One region of the Fictibacillus sp. 5RED26 genome, then DNA from elsewhere that is predicted to be linked to it. Evidence: a T-box and tRNA genes for the amino acid it is inferred to sense, from the RefSeq annotation. Region 1 holds a T-box; the other holds one or more tRNA genes.
The links. The T-box of region 1 lies ahead of tyrS (tyrosine--tRNA ligase). A T-box ahead of a tRNA ligase gene usually reads a tRNA of that ligase, here a tRNA-Tyr.
Positions count from the first base shown of each region.

Region 1 (9,295 bases):
TTTAACATAATTTTCCTTTTGTCTGTTTATTATGTTTAATCTTGTATGTAGTTCCCATAGCGCCGTTTTGTTGCTATCCCACTTTAAAGCGGAGACAGCTTCTTCATAGCTAACCCATTTGTAGGCAGTGTGCTCTTTCGATAGATTCAATTTCTGATCATAGACTTCTAAACCAAATGAATACTCCGGTATAACGAACACTTCTTCACCCCAAAGAAAGTGACCTACTACGTGTTCTACTGGCAAAGAAGTTTTTGAATCTAAATGGATTAACCCGCATTCTTCACCTAGACCTGTTTCTTCAAAGGCTTCTCTCCTGGCAGACTGTTCAGGGGTTTCACCCATTTCCCCGCCACCAGCAATCGCTTGCCAGTAACCCATATCTGAACGTTGTAAAATTGCATATTCAATATCAAGTTCTCTAAATACAAAAGGAATAACCAAAACCTGGTAAGGCGCTCTCATTCCCATCAACTCTCCTCCTGCATGTTCTATTTTTGTAACACTTACAAGCGGTAATTCTTCGAAAACTAGGCTATTATAATAATACACTTATTTTTGTTGGGGGCTTTATTTTGGAAATGAATCTTTTACAAGAAGCAACAGAATTTATCACTTCCTGTTATCAGGAATTAAATAGAACGCAGATTGAGATTGATGATCGAATTTCAGAAATCGCACAAGAAATTGAGTTAATAGGTACATACAGTCACTTAGCATTTGAAATTGATTACGGCGCAAAAGTAGCGTGGAGAAACAGCAATCGATGTATCGGAAGATTGTTTTGGGACCAGATGACCACGTTCGATCAAAGACATGTTGAAACAGAAGAAGAAATCTTTATGGCAATCGTAGAGCACATGAACTATGCGACTAACCATGGACGAATTCGGCCAACAATAACCATTTTTCCTCCCAAAACTAAGAAACACCATGCGCGAATATGGAATCATCAATTGATTCGATATGCTGGGTATCAGACAGAAGCTGGAATTATTGGAGATCCATCATCTGTTGAATTTACTGAAAAGTGCATAGAGCTCGGTTGGGAACCCAAATACGGAAAATTTGATATCTTGCCCATTGTAATTCAAGTAAATGATAACGTTCCTAAGTTATTTGAACTTCCAAAGTCTTCAACGCTAGAAGTAGAGATACGTCACCCTGAATTTGATTGGTTTCAAGATCTTCAACTAAAATGGTACGGTGTTCCCCTCATTTCAGATATGGCTTTAGAGATTGGCGGGCTCCGTTACACGGCAGCTCCTTTCAATGGATGGTATATGGGGACTGAGATCGGTGCAAGAAATCTAGCTGATGAAGATCGTTACAATATGCTCCCACAGATTGCTTCATGCATGGGCATAGATACGAAAAGTTCGATCTCTTTATGGAAAGATAAAGCGCTTGTTGAGTTAAACATCGCAGTGCTTCATTCATTCCGAGAAGATGGTGTTAGTATTGTAGATCATCATACAGCAGCTCAACAGTTCAAAAAGTTCGAAGAAAAAGAGTCAGAGAGTGGCCGAAATGTAACGGGTAACTGGGCGTGGCTCATTCCACCTATGAGTCCTGCAACAACTCACATTTTTCATAAACCTTACAAAAATGATATCGTAAAACCCAATTATTTTTACCAGCCTAAACCGTATTCGAAAGAAAAATAGACGATATAACAAAACGTTCAGAACGTGTTTTCTGGACGTTTTTTCATATGATTTGCTAATGCCCAATATAATAGTGAATAGGATTTCGTTTCTCCGAAAGGAGCTGTTAGGATGTCGATCAAACCGCAGCAATTAAAGCAAGGCGATACTATTGGAATTGTAACATTGGGTAGCCCGCTCGAAGCGAACATAATTAATCAAGGAATCACAATGTTAAAAAATATGGGTTTTCAGGTGATTGTAGGAGACTATGTATACGCGACGAATGGTTTCTTGTCAGGAACCCCACAGCAACGTGCTTCAGATTTGATGAAGATGTTTCAAAACAATCAGGTGAAAATGATTCTTCCAACGCGAGGTGGTGTGGGAGTAGCAGGCATTCTACCCTATCTCGATTACAATATTATCAGAACCAATGCGAAGATCATCTCAGGTTACAGTGATATAACCATTCTCATAAATGTGCTGTATCAACTATCGGATCTCGTTACGTTTCAAAGCTTGATGCTCTTGGATTTCCGGTCCGGTACTCCTTCTTATAATTTCAATCAATTCTTTAATAGCATCACCCGAACAACTGCACCATGGCAGATCATGAATCCATCAACTATTCCGCTTGTAAGTAAAGTTGCAGGCAACGTTACAGGAGTTATTGTAGGTGGAAACCTAACATCGTTCGTAGATTGTTTAGGAACACCTTATGAAATTGATACCAAGGGTAAAATATTATTTCTTGAAGAAACTCACGAGCCCGTAAACACCGTCTATAGATACTTAAACCACTTAAAGCTCGCAGGTAAATTTGAAGATTGTATCGGAATCATCATAGGAGAATGTACAAAATGTGAACCTGCATATGGAGTAACATTTGAAAATGTAATCGATGAATTTCTTGTTCCACTCGGCAAACCACTCATGACCAATCTAACAAGTGCTCACGGCTATTATAAAGCGGCGATCCCACTAGGTGTAAATGTGAACATGAATACGGTGAATCGTACTTTAACTGTTATGGAGCCGACGGTTATACAATAAATAGATTTCTCATTCTTATGTATATTAGAAGGATGAGTCGTTGTGAACTCACTTGAAACTTTTAACTATTTGAATATAGTTTCATAAAAAAACACAAGGCTACTTCTCGATAGAAAGTAACCTTGTGTTTAACTGTTTTATCAATTGCTCAATCACAAAACAAATCATGTTTTTCCAAATTCATCTTGCTATATGAACGATTTAGAACCTCTTTTGCAATACCATTACCATGATGATACTTTTCAACATACATAGCTTTAACTATTCGTCTTACTTCAGATTTCGATATTTCTTGTTCTGTTTCCTGTTTCATGAATAGATGAAGAGGTACATCTACGCCATCATCATGTATAGGTGGCTGAAAATAGAGAAAATCCTCCACTTTATAAAAGCCATTTTTCATAAAGAAGTTCGTTCGCTTTACGCAGTCTTCTTTTTCTTTTTAGCTGTGTACCATCTCTTGCGTCTCAGTCTCAAGAACGATTGCTTTTAATGACTCATTTCCAGCATGAATACTATCTTGTTGTAGAACTTCTTCAATCTTTTGAAGAGATTTTGCTCCTAACCCTTTACTTCTTATTTGAGGATTTGTTACTAGATACACGATAAATCCTGCATTTACGTCAGCTAAATAGTGAGCTGTAACAACACTGATTAACTCATCTTCCAGATATCCAACTAGAAAACGATAATGATTTGGCCGGTTCGCTTCAGCATTCTTCAGACTTTGAAGAAAAACCGATTCTGGTTCCCGAACCTCAATCGGAAAAGAGTTGTGATACAAAGTAAGTGCTCCTTTCAAATTTTCTTGATTTGAAAAAGCCACTTCTTTCCAAGTGATTTCCATTTTTGATAACCGCCTTTTTCCTTTTAAAGCAAGTTAAAATATCTATTACTTTATTTATTCAATGTAATTTTGACAAACTTTCGCTTCCCAACTTGAATGACCATACCCTCAGATAAGATGAGGCAAGAACTTGCATCTTCCACTTTCTCATTATCTACTTTAACACCACGGTTGAGGATCATTCTACGAGCTTCGCTTTTTGATGAAAGCATCTTCAACTCAACAATTAAGTCTATAATTGACATTTCTAAAGGGCCGTCCCATTGAATGACCGGAATATCAGATGGCAGAGAGCCTTGTTGAAACACGGAGATAAAATGCTTCTCTGACTCTTCCGCTGCTTCTTGGCCATGGTAAATGCGGACAATCGTACGAGCTAGAAGCATCTTTGCATCACGTGGGTGAAGCTTCCCAGTTGCAACATCTGACTTTATTGTATCAATCTCTTCTTTGTCTAAGTCCGTTACGAGTTCGAAGTACTTGACCATCAGCGTATCTGGAATGGACATCGACTTTCCGTACATTTCATTGGGAGCTTCATCAATACCAATATAGTTTCTCTTGGATTTAGACATTTTTTCAACGCCATCTAAACCTTCTAAGAGGGGCATAAGCATAGCAACCTGCTTTTCTTTTCCAAATTTCTCTTGGTAGTGTCTTCCCATTAGTATGTTAAAGTGTTGATCCGTTCCACCTAATTCAATATCACAGTCTAACCTAACAGAGTCGTAACCTTGCATGAGCGGGTAGAAGAATTCGTGCAGTGAGATCGGCTTTCCTGTTGAGATACGCTCATCAAAATCATCCCGCTCCAACAGTCTTGCCACTGTAATTTTACCAGCAAGGTTTATTACATCTTCAAAATTCAGCTTAGAAAGCCATTTAGAATTGTAGTGCAGCTCTACTTTTTCCATATCTATGATTTTTCCAAACTGTTCGAAATATGTTTTCGCGTTGTGCTCCACTTCTTCTGTTGTCAATTGTTTTCTCGCAACAGACTTTCCTGTAGGGTCACCGATCTTGCCTGTAAAATCTCCAATGATCAATTGAATGACATGACCGTTTTGTTGAAACTGTCTTAACTTATTCAACACCACTGTGTGACCAAGATGTACATCTGGTGCTGAAGGATCAAGTCCAAGTTTAATTTTCAGTGGACGATTCTCTAAAATGGACTTTGCTACTTTTGTTTCTAACTCTTCGGTAGGGATTATATCCTGAACGCCTTGCTTATAGATTGCCATTTGCCTCTTCACTTCATTTTGCTGTTGCTCTGTTAGTTGTTCTAAAACTGGAATCATCCTTATTTCCTCCTCTAATTATTGTAAAAACCTAATCTTCAAGAAATTATAAAAAGACCACATCCCTATAACACAAGGGACGTGGTCTAAATTTACACGCGGTACCACCCTAATTGAAGAACAAATATTCTTCCACTCAAGTTAAATAACGGTTTTCCCGTTCTTCGTCTGTTTCTAATATAAGTGACGAAGAAAGCTCTTGGAAATGTAATTCACATGATCTTTGTACTGATTCACACCAACCACCAGCTCTCTAAAACAGGGAGATCATTGCTACTGCGTTTCCTGTCATCGCATTTTTTTATTAAATTTAAAAGTCGTTCTCTCGAATAACTCTTCTTAGCAAGCCTGAGATTAATTTCTGCTCTTCAACGGACAAGGAAGAAACGACTTCAACCTCACCTTCATGAAACCTTGGATACAGTTCCTCCATCACTTTTCTGCCTTTATCGGTCAGAACAACACACGTGATGCGTCGATCGCGATTATCCACCTTACGAAAGCATAATTCTTTTCTTTCCAATGTATTCGTAATGTTACTTATGGTTGCTTTTGAAACTCCAGCGGATAATGCTAGTTTTTTTGTTTCAACGGATTCCCATATCCACAGATCATACAGAATAGAAAATGACGTCCAAGATAACCCATGCTTTGCTAATACTTCTCGCTCCATCTTATTACGCAATCCTTGAGCAGCTCGATACAGATTTGTAACCACTGTAATAGAATGCAGATTGAGTGATTCGATCGGTGCTTTAGTCAATTGATTGATGGTGTCCTTCTCTTCCGGCAACAATTCACCGTACTCATCAAAAGAATAGATATGATCCACTCCTTATCAATTTTCATAATCGTTAGCATTGAAACGATAGTAACAGATAAAAATAGTAAATGCAAGATGTTATTTAATTCAAACTGATCTTCTTTTCCTATAGGGTTTTCCATACTTCACCAACACATGCCATAGAAGTTTCAGCTCTTGTACTATTTCTTTCTGCGTTCCTCTGTAGCTCCATGTCACTGGATTTCTTGTTAAATCCATTACAGCTTCACCTATAAGATGTGCATCTATCACTTGATTTTTCGCGATTCTTTTTGCTAAGGACGGCATTTCAGAACCTCTAAAATCTGAAGGGACCTGATCTACAGACAATTGAAATCCAGAATGATAATAAAGCTTAATATCATATTTTGCACAAAGACTTGTAAGCGTAACTCCGACCTTCGTTCCAATAAATGAGGGGTCTGCAACAAGAATTTCCACATCTTCTTTTAATACAAGATCACCGTGAACTTGTGCTTCGATATAATGATTTAGATTTCGATACACTTGTTTTTTAGCTGGGTCTTCAAACGGTAATTTTATTTTTTGAACAAGATGCTGGACCAATGAACCTATCATAAGATTTGATTCTCCGAGCGCATAATCTCTCGTGAAGATTTCCTCAAATAATGCTGCAAGTATCATATCGAACTCTCTAATAGTCCCTTTTTCTTTTGGATTTTGATGAGAATCAAGGTATGTAAAAGTAGCTCGTTTTGAAACTTCAGGCTTGAGTAAGAAGTAGCACGAACCAAACCGTGGCGCTGGCCCATCGGCATGCATCATAATGTTTAACGCACCATATTTTGCTCGCTCATTAAGGGTCGTTCCTTTTATCTGGTAAGCTCCTCCAAATAATTGTTCTTCCCACCGATCACGCAAACCTCCGGGATAGGCAGATACACTTCCGTTTGAAAGCAACGATTCAAACTGACTCTTGTATATTCCTTCTTGATGTAACGCTTCGGCAATACAATTCATTGAAGAGTTTGGCCGATCCGGATGAAAGTGAAGAGCGATTCGGGCATGCTCTTTAACATTATGGACTGCCTTATGAAATACATCAGTGGTTATGTTAGACATTCTTAATAAATGTTGAATCGTCGCTTGAGCATCGTCCTTATGTTTTGCAGCATAACGCTCAACATAATCTATTGCAGATTGTTGTGCTCCAGTTAATTTCATATAATAATCTCCGTTTCCGTCGGTAAATGATGTTATTCAAGAACCAATAAAGTGACTCTTCACGCTCATGAATAGTGGTTTAGCTTTAAGGAATATATTTTATAAAGGAGAGGATCATTATGGGTTATCGAAAAAAGAAAAGAATTACAGGATCTCGAAGCTTTAGGACTCCGAGTACATTTCCTCTCATCTTACTTTTGGTGATTCTGCTATTCTCTGCTATAAGTTTATTTTTATCTTCGACAGTATTTCAAGATCACCTTGTTCTGAGGGAGCTTTTCCTTTTTTTAGCTATGTCTCTGCTATTATTATTTATTGGCGTTGTTGCCAGTTATTTAAGAATACACAACTGGATAGAACGCCTACTTATTCTGGTTGTAATCATTGGATCCATTACAGCTGCGATTGGTTTTGCACACACCGTATTTCAACTCTACGAAGATATTGGTGACTATGAAGCTAGAAAATTCAACGTGATAGAAGGAATTCCTTCAACCTTAACGTATGGCTCGAAAAATGGTCCTGACTATGTCTCTTCCATAATGATTGATAATAAAAAAATTAATGTAGCACACTTGAATATAACGGCTAAGTCTTATAAAGATCATTTCAAAGGCAAATCCATTCGATTAAAATACCTTTCTCATAGTAAGTTTGCTGTAAGTATAGAAAAAAACGAATAAGTATTTCACATGTGATTTTGAACTAAAAAAAACACAGCCCTCTTTAGAGAAGCTGTGTTTTCTTTATTCACTGGTTTTAATACTAATGCAGAACCGCCTACCATACCCATGTTTGTAGTTTCAAAATACAATCATTACAGATTCTTTTTTCTGCTAAGCTCTTATGCGATTTACAGCAACAAGCATTAAGAATGATATACCAATAACACTTCCTACCCACATCCATGCAAGATCCATATTTCCTGATTCGATCGCGATATAGATTGCGGTGGATATCGTCTGTGTTTTTCCAGGTATGTTTCCGGCAAACATTAATGTTGCACCAAACTCACCTAATGCGCGAGCAAAACTTAAAATAGCACCTGATGTGATAGCTCTAACAGATAATGGAACAGAGATTTTTCGCAATACATCCCACTCGTTGGCTCCATCTACTCGCGCTGCGTTTTCGATGTCTGCGTCAATAGATTCAAACCCCGCTTTTGCGGATTGATACATGAGTGGAAATGCCACAACTGCAGACGCAATAACGGCTGCCCACCATGTAAATATAATCGGCTGATTAAAGAGCCACTCTACGAGCTGTCCCCCGGGACCATTTCGACCGAACAAAACGATTAACAAGAAACCTACCACAGTTGGGGGTAGTACGAGTGGAAGTAGGAATATTGTTTCGATTAACGTTTTCCCTTTAAACTTCTGGTGAGCCATGATCCTTCCGAAAAATAAGCCGGCTAAGATCACAATCAGTGAAGCTGTCACCGCTATGCCAAGTGATAATTTGACAGGTGACCAAAAATCTATTGCCATTTCCTTTTCCACCCGCTTATTCCATTGATTTATATGCTGTATTCATCTGTCTTCATCATATCATATCGCTCATTGCTGGTGATGAAAGATGCTGATATTGTCGAACGGCCTTTATTTTTGAGTTTAGACTTAATTCATGTCTAGTTTGACTTAATCAATGATCAGAACGACTTAATTTTTCTGAGTAAGACTTAATTTTTCTTATTTAGACTTAATATTCAAAAAAGATGCTCATCGGATGCCTTAAAAACATCTGTAAATGAAAAAAGCTGCTTAGATGAGTGGATTTCACCCATCTAGTCAGCTCATTCATCCTTATTCTTTAACAGCTAGCACTGAACCTTTATACTCTTTATCAATAAAATCGGTAATTTCTTTCGAATGAAGCACTTCTAACAAGGTTTTGATAGATTTCTTCTCTTTGTCGCCTTCACGAACTGTGATAATATTCGCAAATGGTGAATCTGAACCTTCAAGTGCGATGGAATCTTTCTTCGGGTTCAAATCCGCATCGATTGCATAATTTGTGTTGATCACAATCGCATCGCCTTCATCATTCTCGTACGCTTTAGTCAATAGCCCTGGATCAATGTCTGCCACAAACTCTAAGTTTTTCGGATTTTCTACAATATCGCTTATTTGCGCTTCGTAGCCCTTTCCTTCTTTTAGTTTGATCAGCCCCTCTGCTTCAAAGATTGACAGGATACGCCCGTGCTCAGCAATTGAATTACTTAAGATAACCTTCCCGCCTTCTGGTAGGTCTTTTAATGACTTATGTCTCTTCGAATAAACGCCCATCGGCTCTAAGTGAACAGCTCCTGCATTTTCAAACTTATACTTCGGGTTATCTTTCACTTGCTGTGTTAGATATGGAATGTGCTGAAAATAGTTCGCATCAATTTCTTTTTCATATAAAGACTTATTCGGTAAGATATAGTCTTGGA
Region 1 covers NZ_JACZDU010000001.1:1,521,288-1,530,582, forward strand. Annotated here, with positions in the region: gene IHV10_RS07940 (NUDIX hydrolase) at 1-465, opposite strand, end outside; gene IHV10_RS07945 (nitric oxide synthase oxygenase) at 582-1,667, shown strand; gene IHV10_RS07950 (S66 peptidase family protein) at 1,779-2,702, shown strand; gene IHV10_RS07955 (hypothetical protein) at 2,851-3,105, opposite strand; gene IHV10_RS07960 (GNAT family N-acetyltransferase) at 3,145-3,549, opposite strand; gene tyrS (tyrosine--tRNA ligase) at 3,600-4,850, opposite strand; T-box leader at 4,923-5,151, opposite strand; gene IHV10_RS07970 (MarR family transcriptional regulator) at 5,161-5,673, opposite strand; gene IHV10_RS07975 (DUF3626 domain-containing protein) at 5,761-6,858, opposite strand; gene IHV10_RS07980 (hypothetical protein) at 6,978-7,541, shown strand; gene modB (molybdate ABC transporter permease subunit) at 7,695-8,351, opposite strand; gene IHV10_RS07990 (MetQ/NlpA family ABC transporter substrate-binding protein) at 8,667-9,295, opposite strand, start outside.

Region 2 (17,309 bases), 1.5 Mb from region 1:
GAGTCCTACCTGTGGAGCCATATTGGAGAGCTGTCCGAGAGGTCGAAGGAGCACGATTGGAAATCGTGTATACGGTCAACCCCGTATCAAGGGTTCGAATCCCTTGCTCTCCGCCAGATACATACTCTCTAGCTCAAAAATCTGGCCCGTTGGTCAAGCGGTTAAGACACCGCCCTTTCACGGCGGTAACACGGGTTCGAATCCCGTACGGGTCACCACTTATACATAACGATTTTAAATATGGAGGATTAGCTCAGCTGGGAGAGCACCTGCCTTACAAGCAGGGGGTCGGCGGTTCGAACCCGTCATCCTCCACCATAAACTTTTATATCATATTTAATATCATCGCGGGGTGGAGCAGTCTGGTAGCTCGTCGGGCTCATAACCCGAAGGTCGCAGGTTCAAATCCTGTCCCCGCAACCAATTTTATTTCATGATCAAAGTCGAGATTACTTCTTGACCATGAAATATCAGTAGCGCCCATAAGGTGCAACCAATTTTATTTCATGTAATGGACTCGTGGTGTAGTGGTTAACATGCCTGCCTGTCACGCAGGAGATCGCCGGTTCGACCCCGGTCGGGTCCGCCATTTTTATTTAAACGGTGGCTTTACAACACCAAGAATTTTTTCTTGGCTCGATAGCTCAGTCGGTAGAGCAGAGGACTGAAAATCCTCGTGTCGGCGGTTCGATTCCGTCTCGAGCCACCATTTTTTTTTGCCGGTTTAGCTCAATTGGTAGAGCAACTGACTTGTAATCAGTAGGTTGGGGGTTCAAGTCCTCTAGCCGGCACCAGTTTTTTCTTCCTGAATTGGAACAAAAAACTTATTGAAAAACAGGGTGATTATGTTTTATAATAAAACCTGTCTTCATTCGTGGAGGGGTAGCGAAGTGGCTAAACGCGGCGGACTGTAAATCCGCTCCCTCCGGGTTCGGCGGTTCGAATCCGTCCCCCTCCACCATCTTTTATTCCTTATATAGGGGCATAGTTTAAAGGTAGAACGAAGGTCTCCAAAACCTTTGGTGTGGGTTCGATTCCTACTGCCCCTGCCAATTTTAATACTGTGGCGGTCGTGGCGAAGTGGTTAACGCATCGGATTGTGGTTCCGACATTCGGGGGTTCGATTCCCCTCGTCCGCCCCATTTAAATTTTGGGCTATAGCCAAGCGGTAAGGCATCGCACTTTGACTGCGACATGCGTTGGTTCGAATCCAGCTAGCCCAGCCATTTTTATTTTTATAACATAAGATGATTTTAACAACATATTATAAGTTAATTAAATGTTTGCGGAAGTAGTTCAGTGGTAGAATACAACCTTGCCAAGGTTGGGGTCGCGGGTTCGAATCCCGTCTTCCGCTCCATTTTTGTTTTCTGGCGGCATAGCCAAGTGGTAAGGCACGGGTCTGCAAAACCCTTATCCCCCGGTTCGAATCCGGGTGCCGCCTCCATAATTCCAATTCAAAAAGATTCAAATGCCGGTGTGGCGGAATTGGCAGACGCGCACGACTCAAAATCGTGTTCCTTCTGGAGTGTCGGTTCGACCCCGACCACCGGTACCATTTTACTTAACTTAACATTTAAACTTAAGACTTCTCACCTTTGTGGGGAGTTTTTTTATTTGCTTTTAAACTTTATACTTCAATTAACGATGAATATATTCAAGTTACGAAAGGGTACTGATCAATGAGAGATTTCTTCAATAAAATGAAAAATGATCAAGGCATTATTTTAAATGATGTTCAAAAGAATGCTGTTATGAAGACAGAAGGACCCCTTCTATTACTTGCTTCACCTGGTTCTGGAAAAACAACCACAGTCATTATGAGAATCGGTTATTTAATTATGGAAAAAGGAATTCATCCTTCTCGTATAAAGGCTGTTACGTTCAGTAAGGCGTCAGCCAATGATATGAAAGAGCGTTTCGCAAAATTTTATCCTGATCTTCCTTCTGTGGACTTTTCGACCATTCATAGCTTTGCTTTTGAGGTAGTCAGGAATCATTATAGAAAGTTGGGTATCCCTTTTACAATTATAGAGGGTGATCACGATTCAGATGAAAAAGCAGGATCGGGAGGAAACTTTCAATACAACAAAAAACTTATGCTGAGGCATTTATTTAAGTCTGTTGTAGGGGAGAACATAACCGAGGATCAAATGGATGACCTGACTACCTATATCAGTTACATTAAAAATAAGGTGATACCTATCGAACGGTGGTCAGAGGTTTCTTGTGATGTATCGCAGGCTGAAGAGATATTTAAACAATATGAAGAACTCAAGCGTTCTGATCCGCATCATGTATTGTTAGACTTTGATGATATGCTCACGATGAGTAACGACATATTAGAAAAGGATAAGAAGTTGCTAAGTCACTATCAAAACCGATATGACTATTTCTTAACGGATGAAAGTCAGGATACGTCGCTTGTGCAGCATTCCATTATAGAAAAAATGGTTTCTACTCATAGAAATTTATGTGTTGTGGCCGATGATGACCAATCCATCTATAGCTGGAGAGGTGCTGAGCCTTCCTATTTACTTAAATTTAAGGAAAAGTACAGTGATGCTTCTATTTTGTTTATGGAGCAGAACTATCGCTCATCTGAGGATATCGTTAACGTTGCTAATTCGTTCATTAAAAGAAATAAAAATAGATATGAAAAAAATATGTTCACTCAAAATCCTTCGCAGCAACCGATTGAAGTGAAACATCTCGTGAATTTTAAGGAACAATCAAAATACTTGGTCCAGGAACTTAATGACGATGTTCATCTAAAAGAAATCGCCATCTTATATCGAAATAATTCGTCATCCATTGGTTTGATGAATGATTTTGATCGTGCAGGAATTCCTTTTTATATGAAAGATGCCGATAATCGTTTCTTTTCACATTGGGTGGTTCAAGATATATTGAATTTTATGCGTATGGCCTTTACCGATAAGCGGCCAGACATTTTAGAAAAAATTCATTTGAAGTTTAATGGTTATATAACCAAGCAACAGATGCTAGCTTTAAAGCAATTGAACAATAACGATTCTGTATTTGATAATCTGCTAAATCATGTGAAATTGCAGGAGTATCAAGTTAAACTTCTGAAGACAAGTAAAGAAACGTTTAAAGAAATGAAAGATATGAAGCCTCTTGGAGCTATACGGGTGATCAGAGATGGTTTAGGTTACGATAAGGCAATTGAAAAGATCAGTAAGAGCCTTGGCTTTCGAATGGATTATTTAGTGGGCATCTTAAACACACTAGAAGAAATTGCAACAGATCTTGAGAGCCTTCAGGATTTTGCTGAACGCTTAAAACACCTCGAAGTTGTTTTGAAGACAGCAAAAAAGAAGAAGGGACATGAAGCCATAACACTTTCTACTTTTCATAGTGCTAAAGGGCTCGAATTTGAGAAAGTGTATATGATTGATGTAGTGGATGGAATCATACCATCTAAAGAAGATCGCACGGACCATCTATTGTTAGAAGAAGCAGCTCGGTTATTTTACGTAGGGATGACTCGTGCCAAGAAACAATTAACCTTAGTTACGTATCCATATCGAGATGGGAAAAAAGTTGAAGAGTCTGTGTTTGTTACGGATGTAAAAAACATATTAGATCCGACAAGATTGATGAAATCTGAACCCATAAAAAAGCAAGTGAAAAAGATAAATGGAGTTCCTTACAATCCGAATAGTATTAAAAAGAAGGAAGAATTACAAGTTGGTCTCACCATTACTCACCGTGTATTTGGACCTGGAGAAATAACTGAGCTCAGTGAAGAATTCGTGACGTTAACCTTTCAATCCAAAGAAAAGAAATTATCAATCAGCGCCTGTTTAGATATGGGACTATTAGAGCCGTTGATTCACACTTAATATACATTTTTTTATCTAATCTTACATTATAACAGGACTTACTACCTTATTATTATTTAATATTTTACAATTTTCTGATAAATAAGAAGGATTTATTCTTGTCTCTTTCGAATAATACATTCTAGTAGAAGTGAATACCTGTTCATTTTTACAGAATGTATTTATTTTTGGGGAGAACGGGGGTAAAGGGATGAACGCTTTTCGTTTGTTTATGGCAGAAATGGCGAAGTTGGCAGGTAAAAAGGGTCTGCTGATCTCAGTCATTGCCGCGTTGCTTGTACCGGTCGTCTATGGTGGTATACTTCTATCACCAAAATGGGGACCGTATGACAACTTGTCGAACTTGCCTGTTGCGGTAGTCAACAAGGACAAGGGTGCATTATCGGACGATGAACCGATCAATGTAGGGAAGGATCTAGTAGCAGACTTAAAGAAAGGAAAAGATCTCGGGTGGGAATTTGTAAGTGCTGAGGAGGCTAAAGAAGGCCTTGATAGTCTGGAATATTATATGGTTATCGAGATTCCTGAGGATTTCTCACAAAGAGTAACAACCGTTTTAAGCGATAATCCAGAAAAGCTTCAACTTACGTATATCCAAAACGAAGGGTTAAACTTCATGGCAGCACAAGTGACAAGAAGTGCTACTGAAAAGCTAAGAGAAAAACTAGGGGATAAAATTACAGAGAAGTATGCGAACAATATGTTTGCCAGTCTCGGTGATGTATCTGAAGGATTTCAATCAGCTGCAGATGGATCTGCAAAATTAAATACAGGGATGACAGATCTTCGTGATGGAACAAACACACTTTTGCAATCGCTTACAAATAAAGCTGCTGACATTTCAAAGCTAGCAAGTGGAGCAAAAGAACTTCAAAATGGTGTCGGACAAATGGCAAGTTCTCTTTCAGCGAAACAGCCGGATATTAGTAAACTAGCTAACGGTTCATCGCAACTAAGTGCTGGTACGAAAGAACTGCTTTCGTCCCTTCAATCTAAGTCGGGTGATATTTCGAAGCTCGCGGCAGGTTCAGCTGCAGCAAATGAAGGAACAGGACTTTTATTACAAAATTTAAAAGATAAACAATCAGGAGTTGAAGACTTAGCGGCAGGTGCGCGACAACTTGGAGACAGCATACCGCAACTAAAAGCAGGAACCACTGGAATCTTAACAGGGCTAAAAGGTGTTCAAACAGCGATAAAGAATGAAATCGCTCCCGGAACACAACAGATCTCACAAGGTGTGGCTCAAGTGGCAGATGAATCTGCAAAGCTAGGTGCGGGGCTGCAAGGATTATCAAGTGATCTAAAGGCATACTTAGAGCAACACCCTGAACTTGCAAATGATTCAGCTTTCATGACGATCTATGGTAAGAGCCAGGCTATTACGGCAGCTGCCACTGATCCTGCAAAAGCACAAAAACTCCAGGTGCTAAGTCAAGGAGCTGCAAAAATAGCAGGAGCCTTCACGACAAATGCTGAACCTAATCCAATGTCTGTGGCTGATGGGGTAAATCAGCTAGTGGCCGGCCAAACGTCAGTGGATAACGGGGTTGTGACATTAAGTCAAAAGGTGCCTCTGCTTCAACAAGGGACAGCGTCTATCGAGAGTGGCTGGAACACGATGGTAGGTAAGGTAGGAGAGCTGCACGCAGGAACTTCGCAGATTGCAGCAGGAAACCAATCGGTCAACACAGGTTGGACATCTCTTACGAATGGAGCATCACAGCTTAATGATGGTGCAACTCAAGTATCCGCTGGTAACTCTTCTGTTGAAAAAGGTTGGCGTGATCTGACATCCGGTGCAACAAAGATTAACGCTGGTATGTCACAAGTTAGTGATGGAAATGCAACAGTTGAAAAAGGCTGGGGCGACTTAACGGAAGGTGTTACAAAATTAAATGATGGTGCAGGGAAATTAAATGATGGAAGTAACGAGCTATCATCTGGCCTTAAGGATGGTGCCGAAAAAACAGGAGCGATTAAAGCGGCAAATGATAAGAACTTGAGCATGTTTTCTTCTCCTGTTGAATTGAAGAGTGAAACGGTTAATAAATATCCACTCTATCGTGATTCAACAGCTCCTTATGTTCTTTCATTAGCGTTGTTTGTGGGCATCTTAATCATGTCTATGTTCATCAACTTTAAGAAGCCTGAAGGAATTTCAGCATTCTCTTGGTTTGGTGCTAAATTAATGAACCTAGGTGCAATTGCTGTTGTACAGGCATTACTTCTTTCGACAGTCGTTTTACTTGTCTTAAATGTGAAGACTGGAAACCCACTGGGCTTTATAACTTTTGCGGTTTTTGTAAGTTTAGTATTCACAGGAATTGTCTTATTGTTTGCGTCGTTAGGAAACATCGGACGTTTTATTGCGTTCGCTTTAGTGATCTTACAGCTTTCAACGACGGGTGCTAACTTGCCGATCGATATGCTGCCAGAGAACCTGCGTGCATTAAGTGAATTCTTGCCGTTCACGTATTCAATAGCAGGGTTTAAAGCATTGATCTCATTAGATAGCACAAGTTCTGCTTTTTCAAATGTGGGTGTGTTGTTCATCTATCTATTAAGTTTTAGTTTATTGTCGATCGCAGTCTATATGTTTTCAAAAACAAAAAACCAACCGAAAAATCTAGATTTAGCTGGCTGATAATCATTTCATAGTGTAATAAAAAGTTCCTGGCACGCTTTGCCGGGAACTTTTTTTTGAATCTTCTTCTTGTACACTGAATATGTAGGTGTAAAGGAGGTTATTTCTCTGATGTATAGAGACCGGCGTGCCACAGTCTGCCTGATTTTAATTACCGTCTCCTTCGTTTCAATCCTCTTTATTACGGCTGATATTTTTCACTACATGCATATGATTAATGGGCTGATGATTAGGCTTTTTGAATCTTTTCGCTTGTTAGTGGTCATGATTATCCTTTTTGTATTTTCTATACTTGTATTATTTCGATATTTATAGATAGGATAATATTCCCCTTTTTTAAGGGGTTTTTATTTTTATGAAAAAGCATATTGTTTTTTTAAGAAAATAAAATAGTTCCAAAGCCATACATATCTCATCAAAAGGGGGAGATTTTATGAAGTGGGAATTATCGATGCTTAAGAAGAAGTGGGTCTACTTTAGCTTAATGGCGCTGGTTTTAGTAGCAATTACCGCTTTTTCATCGCACGCAATAGGTTACAACAAAGCTTCTGTTCTTCTCAAAGATAAAAAAGTTGTAGCAGGTGAAATTGATGGTGAGATCAAAGAATGGAAGAAAGAGTTAGAAAGTATAGAAGAAAACGTTGAAGCGATGGAAGAAGAGGAAAGCAGTAAACAAGCTGATTTGGAGGGGCTTCAAATACGGTTTGATGAAGTTACTGAGATGGTAGGCCAAAAAGAAGCGATTCAAAAAGAAGTGGATGAGTTAGGTACTCAAGTAAATGCAAAGAAAGATGAATTGAAAAAACTTAGCGGGGAGATCGCAAATAAACAAAATGAACTTGATACATTAAATAATGGCATTCTAATTAAGAAGAAGGAGCCACGAACATTAGTAGCCGGCGTTTTTATAGTGGGTAAAGACATAGCTCCAGGGAGATATAAAGTAGAACCAGTGAATGGGTTTGGAAATTACTTTGTGAACGGAGGAAGTAAAGTCAATATCATCTTAGGAAGAGGGGATGACCTGTTTCTTCCAGAATATGTGTTTGAATTGGATGAAGGGGATGAGATTGAAGCAACATTGTCCGTGAGATATACGTTAGTAGAGTAATAAAAATATTTAGGCAGGCGAATTTTTTAAAGAAAGTTTAAAGAACTTGTCATAAATGTCCTACATGTTGCTTATATATAGAACAAGTTAGTTGTAGGTTTTAATGCAGGGCTTCGTTGATCCAATGAAGCCCTGCATTTTTTTGTTTTATAAAGCGCAATTATTATATATTGAGAAGTTTGCCTATTTTATTGAAACTTTTACACGATATATTCACCAATTTCTCCATTATATTGACGAGTTTGTATGCTATATCGACGAGTCTACATCATTCGACATCAGCTGTATTTAATAATAAATTGTAGCCAAATGAGCTTTTTGTATTTAAACAACTGTTTAAATCACCTGAATCTCAGCATTCCCACCATTCACTTGAGTGAACATCTTGGCCATAGATTCCAAGAGTTCTTGAGCTTCACTCTTATCCATAGATGGCTGCAGGTACACGATATGCAGTGCATTCTTAACACTCTCATCCACCATCGTGCGTTTAGAATCAACGATTGGGCTTCCAAAGGCACCAACCTCGTCTTTAGACAGTAACTTACCTTCCATATTCATCTCACGTCCGTTTAATCCTTCATAGGTATCTTCAGCGTCACCAAGATCAATCTGCACGTCACCTTGAATCTTATCTAGGTTATAAAGACCGATCGGTATACAAAATCGAATAGAGAAGAAGTTGTTTACATCGACGCCAGAGTTGATCGGGGGTAGGTCCTTGCCGCTTAACACCCGTCGCAACAATGCTTCTGAAGCGGGACGATATCGGGAAGGATCAATTCCTAATGACTTGAACACTTTTCGATATTCTGCGACACCAGGGTAATCGGCAGCATTTTTTTCTTCAAGTCGCAAGGATTCTGTAAATAGCTGGAACCTGCCTTTAATCATTTGCGGTGATTCGCTAATCGCGATATTATGGTATGTAATTGTGCCTATTTTAAAATTCGGGACAAGTTCGTTTAGTTTAGGATTAATTGTGATCATCATGTAACCCCGTTTCTTATTTATGTAATTGTAGTTTATCATAATTGTGGAAAATAAATGTAAAGGAGGGATATGCGTGACAAGTGCCCAGTTGAAGGAAGAGATTGTTGCATATAGTAAAGAAATCGGAATCGACAAAATTGGTTTTGCACATGCTGATGTATTTGCTGAGCTCAAAGAACGTCTCCGATTACAGCAAGACCTTAACTATCAATCAGGATTCGAAGAAAGTGATATAGAAAAAAGAACAGAGCCTGATCGGCTTTTGTCGGGAGCTTCCAGTATTATTTCGATCGCTCTTGCATATCCCTCCAAGATGAAAGATGCTCCCAGAAGTGTTCGAGGAGAGCGGAGAGGAATTTTTTGCAGAGCATCATGGGGTAAAGATTACCACCATATATTAAGAGAAAAGCTCTCATTACTAGAAGCTTTTATTATAGAAAAAATTCCAGGTGCCACTGTGAAATCGATGGTAGATACAGGAGAACTGTCTGATCGTGCTGTAGCTGAAAGGGCGGGGATCGGATGGAGTGCCAAAAACTGTGCGATCATGTCTCCGGAGTTTGGTTCTTATATGTATCTCGGAGAAATGATTACAAACATCTCGTTTCCTGCAGACACTCCAATGGAAGATCAGTGTGGTTCGTGTAACAAATGTGTCGATGCATGTCCGACTAATGCTCTTGTACAGGGAGGACAGCTTGATTCGTCTAAATGTATCGCCTTTTTGACGCAAACGAAAGGATTCCTGCCTGATCAGTATAGAGATAAGCTCGGTAACCGTTTATATGGATGCGATACGTGTCAGACAGTTTGCCCTGAAAATAAGGGAAAAGATTTTCATCATCATGTGGAAATGGAACCTGACCCAGAGATTGCAAAACCTCTTTTAAAGCCATTGTTGTCTATGAGCAATAGAGAGTTCAAAGAAAAATTCGGCCATGTTTCGGGTAGCTGGAGAGGGAAAAAGCCTATTCAGCGAAATGCGATTATCGCTTTAGCTCATTTTAAAGATGAAAGTGCAATTCCAGATTTAGTTACGTTGCTCCATACTGATCCTCGACCAGTAATAAGAGGAACTGCAGCATGGGCCATTGGTAAGATTAGCGGGAAAGATGCGGAATTGGAACTATTATCTGCAAAAGAGCGTGAAAAAGACGATTTGGTCACGTTAGAGATTGAAAAGGGACTGAAAATGGTCCGAAATCAAGAAATTTAGTAATCGCATATGTTTGAAGTGTCCGATATAGTAAGGTCAAGTAATGAAAAGAAGGGATAATTATGTGTCAGATTAAAACGTTACTCTATTACGAAGAAATGGAAAGCGTAATCGGACCGTTAACAATCATTGCAACAGAGAACGGAATCTGCCGTCTCGATTTTGGTTCAATGGAGGATAACCTTCCAACTTTACGTTCATGGATGGCGAAACATTTTATTAAGGGAGAACTTATACACTCTCCAGAACGATTGGATGATGCCGTTCAACAACTGCACGCTTATTTTGCAGGCAACCTGCATGAGTTTAGCGTGAACTATGATTTATTTGGTACCGCTTTTCAAAAAAAGGTATGGAACCAGCTTACGAGTATTCCTTATGGCGTAACTTGTTCGTATAAGGAAGTGGCTCAAGGCATTGGTGCACCTAAGGCTGTTCGAGCTGTAGGCAGCGCGAACAACCAAAATCCCGTACCTGTTTTTATTCCATGTCACCGAGTGATTGGAAGTAATGGAGCACTTGTAGGCTATGGTGGGGGATTAGATAAAAAAGAAATATTGTTATCGATCGAACAGAATAGCTGCAAGAAGACATCCTAGAGAGCCCTTAAAGGGTTCTTTTTTTTGATATCCCACTCATATGTTAGTAGAAGCAGGAGGGATGTCTGATGTGGATGGAAACACTTAAAGCTTATATCCAAAACCAATCTCAATGGATGATACATGCAGATGCAGACGGACGAGGTTACTTTTTACGAGAAGAACAAGAGAGCTTCATTCGAAAAAAACAAATGTATACCGATAGAAATGCGTTTATTGTAAACAATCAAACGAACGGAAGTGTCTTACGAACGACGGAGTCCGAAGATAAGGTTCAGGTAGATTATTTGGTGCATTATAGTTTCTTAATCAAACACGGGTTTGATTTCTATGTGGAAGAGATCTCTCAAGAGCGACGTGCTACTTTTCAAGATGGTGATATGAAAAGCGATGAACCTGTCAATGTCGAAGGAAACTACAGAGAGCTTCCGAAGATCGAGCGGGAGAACGAATCGATCGCACCAACGAAGGGCGGTTATGATAGACTTGCTGCTGTACGTTATGCAGAGAGATGGTGGAATACGTTTAATCCGGCTTATAAATCTTTTGAAAATGATTGCACGAACTATATTTCTCAAAGTCTTCATGCAGGTGGCATACCGATGACTTCTCAATCTATTAAATCGAAGGGCTGGTGGATGCGAAATAATTCTTGGAGCTATAGCTGGTCAGTAGCCAATGCGATGAGATGGTATTTGAGCGGCTCAAAATCTAGTCTTCAAGCACAAGAGAAATCTGCAGCGCATCTTCTATTGCCGGGAGACGTAATCTGTTATGACTTTGATGGAGATGGCCATTATCAACATACGACGATTGTGGTCGCAAAGGATCCTTCTGGAGAACCACTCGTAAATGCTCATACAACAAATAGCAGAATGAGATATTGGGGCTATGAAGATTCAACGGCGTACACAAAACGCATTCAATATAAATTTTTTCATATTCTTTAAGAAGAAGCTTGCCTTCAGAGAGTGATATTCCAAAAAAAGTGCTATAATAAGTACTTGTTGGAATATTGTTTTTGAGGTGAGCTTTTTGGCTATACATGTTGTTTTATTCGAACCGTTAATTCCTGCAAACACAGGAAACATCGCACGTACATGTGCAGGAACTGGTGCACATCTGCATCTTATTCATCCACTTGGATTTTCTTTAGAAGACAAATACTTAAAGCGTGCTGGCCTTGATTATTGGGAGCATGTAAAATTGTCTCATCATGATTCATTGGATGCTTTTTATAATGAATACCCAGACGGGGAGTTTTACTATATCACCAAATTCGGTGAACAGACGTACTCAAATTTCGATTACTCTGATTCAGAGAAGGATATTTTCTTTGTTTTTGGAAAAGAAACGAAGGGACTTCCGCGTGAAGTGATCGATGCGAACATGGAGAGGTGTCTCCGTATCCCGATGAATGAACACATTCGTTCATTGAACCTATCGAATACGGCAGCGATCTTAATCTATGAAGCGCTGCGTCAACAAAGTTTTGGAGAGTTGAAATAAGCTTACTGTGAGCGGTTGATTTCCGTTTCAGGTGCTCGCTTTCCGTGGGGCAGGCGGTGAGCCACATTCGCAAGTTTCACTTATAAGTGTCTCACCTTTCTAGTTGCAGCGGCTAGCCCCTCGAGGTCAAAAGCTAAATGATTTAGAAGGCAAAGTGCGCCTTCCTTGCTCATTCACCTTTTGCTTGTCGGGGCTGAACGAGCCACTTCCACTTTTCGCACTGCCCGCCTGTCCCACAGGACAAGGAAGCCTACGTCAGCGACACATCGCACGAAGAAAATTTGAAGTTCAATTTTCGAGGAGTCTCCCACCTTACACTCCAATCAACTTGTCAATGATGTCCTACCTTTGAGAGAAAATAAAAAAACGTCCTGATGAAAAAGGGACGTTTTTACTTCCATATGTACATGGATTAGTTTTTTCCAGGACGATCGTTATAGCCTGCTGTAAAGATGGCAGTCAGGAAGGCGAGCATCACGAGTAGGATGAGGATAAAATCCATTTGAACTCCTCCTTTGAAAGTAGTATTATTCTTTCCAGTATCTTTCCTCATTATAAATGAAAACGGTTTTCATGGGAATGTATTTCTGCTGAAATTTAACAATTCGAGGGGATTCGTGCAAGTATAAATGAAGAAAAACGTATATATGACAGGGTATCTTCCCTTGTTTTCTATTATTCTGTTCAGTTCGGGGTTTGCCATTTACTTTGAAAGACTTTTTATCGATAAGCTTACATACTTTGGTGTGTACCAGGGGATGCAAGAATTATTTGAAGATCATGTGATTCACCTATCGATCGGCTTTTGTTTGTTTCTGTTGTTCTTTATGATATTTGCTGCTCTTAAGCTGCTGTCTGACACGTTAACGCACCTCAGTCTGTTCTTTTTTTCAAAAGATACGGAAGGAACACTGCTTCAGCAAGGAAAAGGGGGAAGCTGGTACTTTTTTGTTGGTGGTATGCTTGCGATCGCGCTGAACCATTCCGTGCTGCTGATAGGTGTCGTTTTTATTGTTTCATCTCTTTTGTATTTTTTTCAATTCTTATTGCGGATCAGTTCAAGTTTATCAACGATAGGTATCATGGGAATGGTATTTCTGCACTTATTCTTTTGGACAGGTTTCGGGCTGCTTGTTGTTTATACGGTTATGCGTTTGTATAACGCGTTCGTGGCAGCAATTACCTGAATGGTTATCTAGTTCGGAAATTGTAGTCTCGCGGAATTATCTCAAAAACTAGCGGGATAAATAAGATATATCGGTGAATTACGCTAGATTACTTTTAAATACCATTTTATCAGTATACAAGTGCTAGCTAAAACCCTGCCACTATTGTAGTAACGGTTTTACTTATGAGGTGCAAGCATTCAAATCACAGGGCAATCACAATGAAAATCACGACATTTTCTGCACCAAAAAAGGCTTAGAGAGTTTTCTCTCTTAAGCCTTTTTTACTTTGTTTCATTATTCAACAATCGCTTCCAGTTTGTTGTGATAATACACCTTTATTTCTTACGTCTTCGTTCTAAAAATATTGGTGCCATATTTAGTAAGATAGAAGCAATTGTCAAAAACCATAATATCTTTGCCATACCAGGTACTACATCCGATAAAGCCGCCCAATCTTCCGCTTTTACCCATTGAGATACATAACTGTAATCTGCACAAAGTGTTAATGCTGTAAATGATAATCCTAACGCCATAGCGAGCTTATAATCTTTACCTGATGCATACATATAAAGATTTATAAAAGTTACAACTATTGCAATAACCCCAAATATTACCCACATAACTACTCCTCCAACTATTTTTTTTATTTATAATGCATGCTTCATCTCAATTTTGATGTGCTTTTATCATAATATCTCGCCAAATCATGACTTCGGGAGATTCACTCTCAATAGACCGAAGACTGCTTGGTGTATCTCGTCCAACCCAAACGCCTGCTGTATAACGATCTGTCAGCCCGATAAACCAAAGGTCGCGCACGTTATTTGTTGTTCCTGTCTTCCCGCCAATGTACGTTGAACCCTTGAATCGAGCATCTCTTGCAGTTCCTGAAATCGTAACGGCTTGGAGCATCTCACGCATCACGTTATTTGTTTTTTCACTCCACACAGAAATAGGTTGCTCTTTCCAAGCATATAACACCTTTCCGTTCTTATCTTTTACAGAAGTGATCAACCTAGGTTTTACATAAGTCCCATCAGAACTAAAAGCAGTATACGCACTTGTAAGTTCTAGCGGCGAAAAGCCTTTTGAAAATCCGCCAAGTGCACTTGCGAGCTGATAATCTTCTCTCGTTAAAGACGAAAAGTTAAATGGTTGCAAATAAGAAAACGCCTTATTTACTCCAGTTTTCCTTAGTGCTCGGACAGCCGCTGTGTTGATCGAACTCGCCATCGCTTTTTTTAAGGAGACTGTACCGTAAGATGCCCCTCCATAGTTGTTAGGACAATAGTTGCCTTCACAAATTCTTGAAGCAGAAATGAGCGAGTGTGATTTTGCGCCGAATACTTCAACATAGGGGGCGTAGACGAGAAGTGGTTTTATGGAAGAACCCGGCTGTCTTTTCGCTTGATGAGCTCGGTTAAATTCTTCTAACGCAACATTCTTTCCGCCAACTATAGAAACGATCTGTTTTGAAACATGATCGATAATCACGACAGATCCTTCTACGTCGTTATAGGGCAACCTGCTATTCACAGCACGCACTGCTACTTTTTGCAGCTTAGAATCTAATGCAGTCTCAACGATAACACCGCTTGTTAATAGCTGATCTCGTTTTATCAGAAGCTCATCTGCTGTCAGCCCTTTATTAGCAGGAGCGGCCGCTAATAAACTTAGAAGTTCTTCTTTTACGTACCCTACAATTTCAGGATAGGGAACGACAGACTGTGAAACGTTTAATTTAATGTGTTGTTTAAGTGATGCTTCATAAGTGGCTTCTGTTATGTATCCTTGCTCCTTCATCTTCAATAAAATCCACTTTTGCCGTTTCAATGTGTTCTCAAAGTTTGTTAAAGGATTATACAACTTTGGATTGTTTGGAATGGCTGCAAGCAGTGCTGTTTCCGCTACGGAAAGTGAACCCACTGGCTTACTGAAGTAATATCGACTAGCCTTTTCGATGCCATATACGCCATTTTGAAAATAGATCGAGTTGATATAAAGCTCTAAGATTCTCTCTTTCGATAATTGTTGTTCGATTCTGTAGGAGATTAATAGCTCTTTTAATTTTCGGTCATATGTACGTTCGTGTGTTAGGAATAGATTGCGTGAGAGCTGCTGTGTGATCGTACTGCCGCCCTGCTGAACAGATCCTGCTGTAGAATTCGTAATAAAAGCTCGGGCTATCGCTTTTCCATCGATTCCATGATGTTGTATAAAATCCTGGTCTTCCGTTGCGATGAAAGCTTGGCGCACAGGTGCAGGAATTTTGTTGTAATCAAGATAAATGCGGCTCTCATTACTCTTGAACTCATAAAGAAAGTCTCCGTTTCGATCGAGGAGGCGACTGTTTTCAGCTAATTTCATATTCTCCACTTGAGCAAGTGAAGAAATCGCTTTTTGAAAAGGAATATAGTTTTCGTGTTCATTTCTTAAACCCATAAATGAAAAGAACACGATACTGAGCAATAGTAGCACTGTAACAAGGCCAAGCTTTTGATTCATAAGGCTTTCTCCGTTTCAAAACATAAGGATAAACATATTTTACCATGACTATGCAAATGGGGATTCCAACTTTTTTAAATAAAAATCGCTATACAAACAGAATGATTACGGACATCCCCGCATAGAGTAGATTAACACTTGATGGAGCCAATACAATCAAGGAGGTACTCATGGATATTTTATCAAGAATCCAACTGCATCGTGAAGAAGAACAGCGTTTAGCCTGGGAAGGTACCTTCGCTGAATACCTTGATATTTTACGAGATCGGCCATTTGTTGCCCAGTCTGCGCATTCAAGAGTATACAACATGATCAAAGATGCTGGCATTTCAGAAAAAAATGGTCAAAAGGTGTATCATTTTTTCAGCGATCAGATTTTTGGATTAGAAGAATCAATCGAACGACTTGTTGAAGAGTATTTTCATCCTGCTGCTAAACGCCTTGATGTTCGTAAACGTATTTTACTGTTGATGGGACCAGTATCCGGTGGTAAATCCACTTTAGTTACAATGCTTAAAAGAGGATTAGAGTCATACACAAAAACACCTGCGGGAGCAGTTTATGCGATCAAAGGTTGTCCGATGCACGAAGATCCACTGCATCTTATTCCACAGCACTTAAGAAAAGAGTTTTTTAATGATTATGGTATTCGAGTAGAGGGAAGTTTATCTCCTCTTAACACGATGAGGCTAGAACACGAATATGACAATCGCATTGAAGATGTTATGGTAGAGCGAGTATTCTTCTCAGAAGATAAGCGAACAGGGATCGGTACGTTCAGTCCCTCCGATCCAAAGTCACAAGATATCGCTGACTTAACGGGAAGTATCGATTTCTCGACGATTGCAGAGTATGGATCAGAATCAGATCCACGGGCGTATCGCTTTGATGGAGAACTGAACAAAGCTAACCGAGGAATGATGGAGTTTCAGGAAATGCTGAAGTGTGATGAAAAATTCTTATGGCATCTCCTCTCTCTTACGCAAGAAGGAAACTTTAAAGCAGGAAGATTTGCACTTATCTCAGCAGATGAATTAATTGTCGCGCATACGAACGAATCAGAATACAGGTCGTTTATCGCGAATAAGAAAAACGAAGCCCTGCACTCAAGGATTATCGTAATGGGCGTTCCGTATAATTTAAAAGTTTCAGAGGAAGAAAAGATTTACGCCAAGATGATTTCAGAGAGTGATATGTCTCATGTTCATATTGCGCCGCACGCATTAAGAGTGGCCGCAACATTCTCTGTGCTAACAAGATTGAAGGATTCGAAGAAACAAGGAATGGATCTTTTAAAGAAAATGCGGTTGTATGACGGTGAGATCGTAGAAGGATTCAACCACGTTGACCTTGAGGAACTGAAGAAAGAGTTTGCTGATGAAGGGATGTCTGGTATCGATCCGCGTTATGTTATCAACCGAATATCATCAGCGATCATTCGCAAAGAAACACCTTCTATCAACGCTTTAGATGTTCTGCGTTCATTAAAAGACGGGCTTGATCATCATGCATCCATATCAAAGGAAGATAAAGAGAGGTTTATTAACTTTATCTCGGCAGCTCGCAAAGAGTACGATGATATTGCGAAGAAAGAAGTTCAAAAAGCGTTCGTTTACTCGTACGAAGAGTCTGCGAAAACGCTTATGGACAATTATCTGGATAATGTGGAGGCGTATTGCAATAAAAATAAA
Region 2 covers NZ_JACZDU010000001.1:241-17,549, forward strand. Annotated here, with positions in the region: tRNA gene IHV10_RS00010 (tRNA-Asn) at 1-20, shown strand, start outside; tRNA gene IHV10_RS00015 (tRNA-Ser) at 25-116, shown strand; tRNA gene IHV10_RS00020 (tRNA-Glu) at 144-218, shown strand; tRNA gene IHV10_RS00025 (tRNA-Val) at 243-318, shown strand; tRNA gene IHV10_RS00030 (tRNA-Met) at 347-423, shown strand; tRNA gene IHV10_RS00035 (tRNA-Asp) at 514-589, shown strand; tRNA gene IHV10_RS00040 (tRNA-Phe) at 634-709, shown strand; tRNA gene IHV10_RS00045 (tRNA-Thr) at 719-794, shown strand; tRNA gene IHV10_RS00050 (tRNA-Tyr) at 877-961, shown strand; tRNA gene IHV10_RS00055 (tRNA-Trp) at 979-1,052, shown strand; tRNA gene IHV10_RS00060 (tRNA-His) at 1,067-1,142, shown strand; tRNA gene IHV10_RS00065 (tRNA-Gln) at 1,152-1,226, shown strand; tRNA gene IHV10_RS00070 (tRNA-Gly) at 1,286-1,360, shown strand; tRNA gene IHV10_RS00075 (tRNA-Cys) at 1,373-1,447, shown strand; tRNA gene IHV10_RS00080 (tRNA-Leu) at 1,474-1,558, shown strand; gene IHV10_RS00085 (ATP-dependent helicase) at 1,683-3,869, shown strand; gene IHV10_RS00090 (YhgE/Pip family protein) at 4,060-6,516, shown strand; gene IHV10_RS00095 (coiled-coil domain-containing protein) at 6,950-7,627, shown strand; gene IHV10_RS00100 (B3/B4 domain-containing protein) at 7,964-8,620, opposite strand; gene queG (tRNA epoxyqueuosine(34) reductase QueG) at 8,694-9,836, shown strand; gene IHV10_RS00110 (methylated-DNA--[protein]-cysteine S-methyltransferase) at 9,899-10,435, shown strand; gene IHV10_RS00115 (amidase domain-containing protein) at 10,504-11,385, shown strand; gene trmL (tRNA (uridine(34)/cytosine(34)/5-carboxymethylaminomethyluridine(34)-2'-O)-methyltransferase TrmL) at 11,471-11,944, shown strand; gene IHV10_RS00125 (DUF5366 family protein) at 12,574-13,131, shown strand; gene IHV10_RS00130 (hypothetical protein) at 13,449-13,733, opposite strand; gene IHV10_RS00135 (transglycosylase domain-containing protein) at 13,780-15,618, opposite strand; gene IHV10_RS00140 (PrkA family serine protein kinase) at 15,789-17,309, shown strand, end outside.
Region 2: it has a tRNA-Tyr gene. The T-box ahead of tyrS (tyrosine--tRNA ligase) is inferred to sense a tRNA for this amino acid. The anticodon was not compared.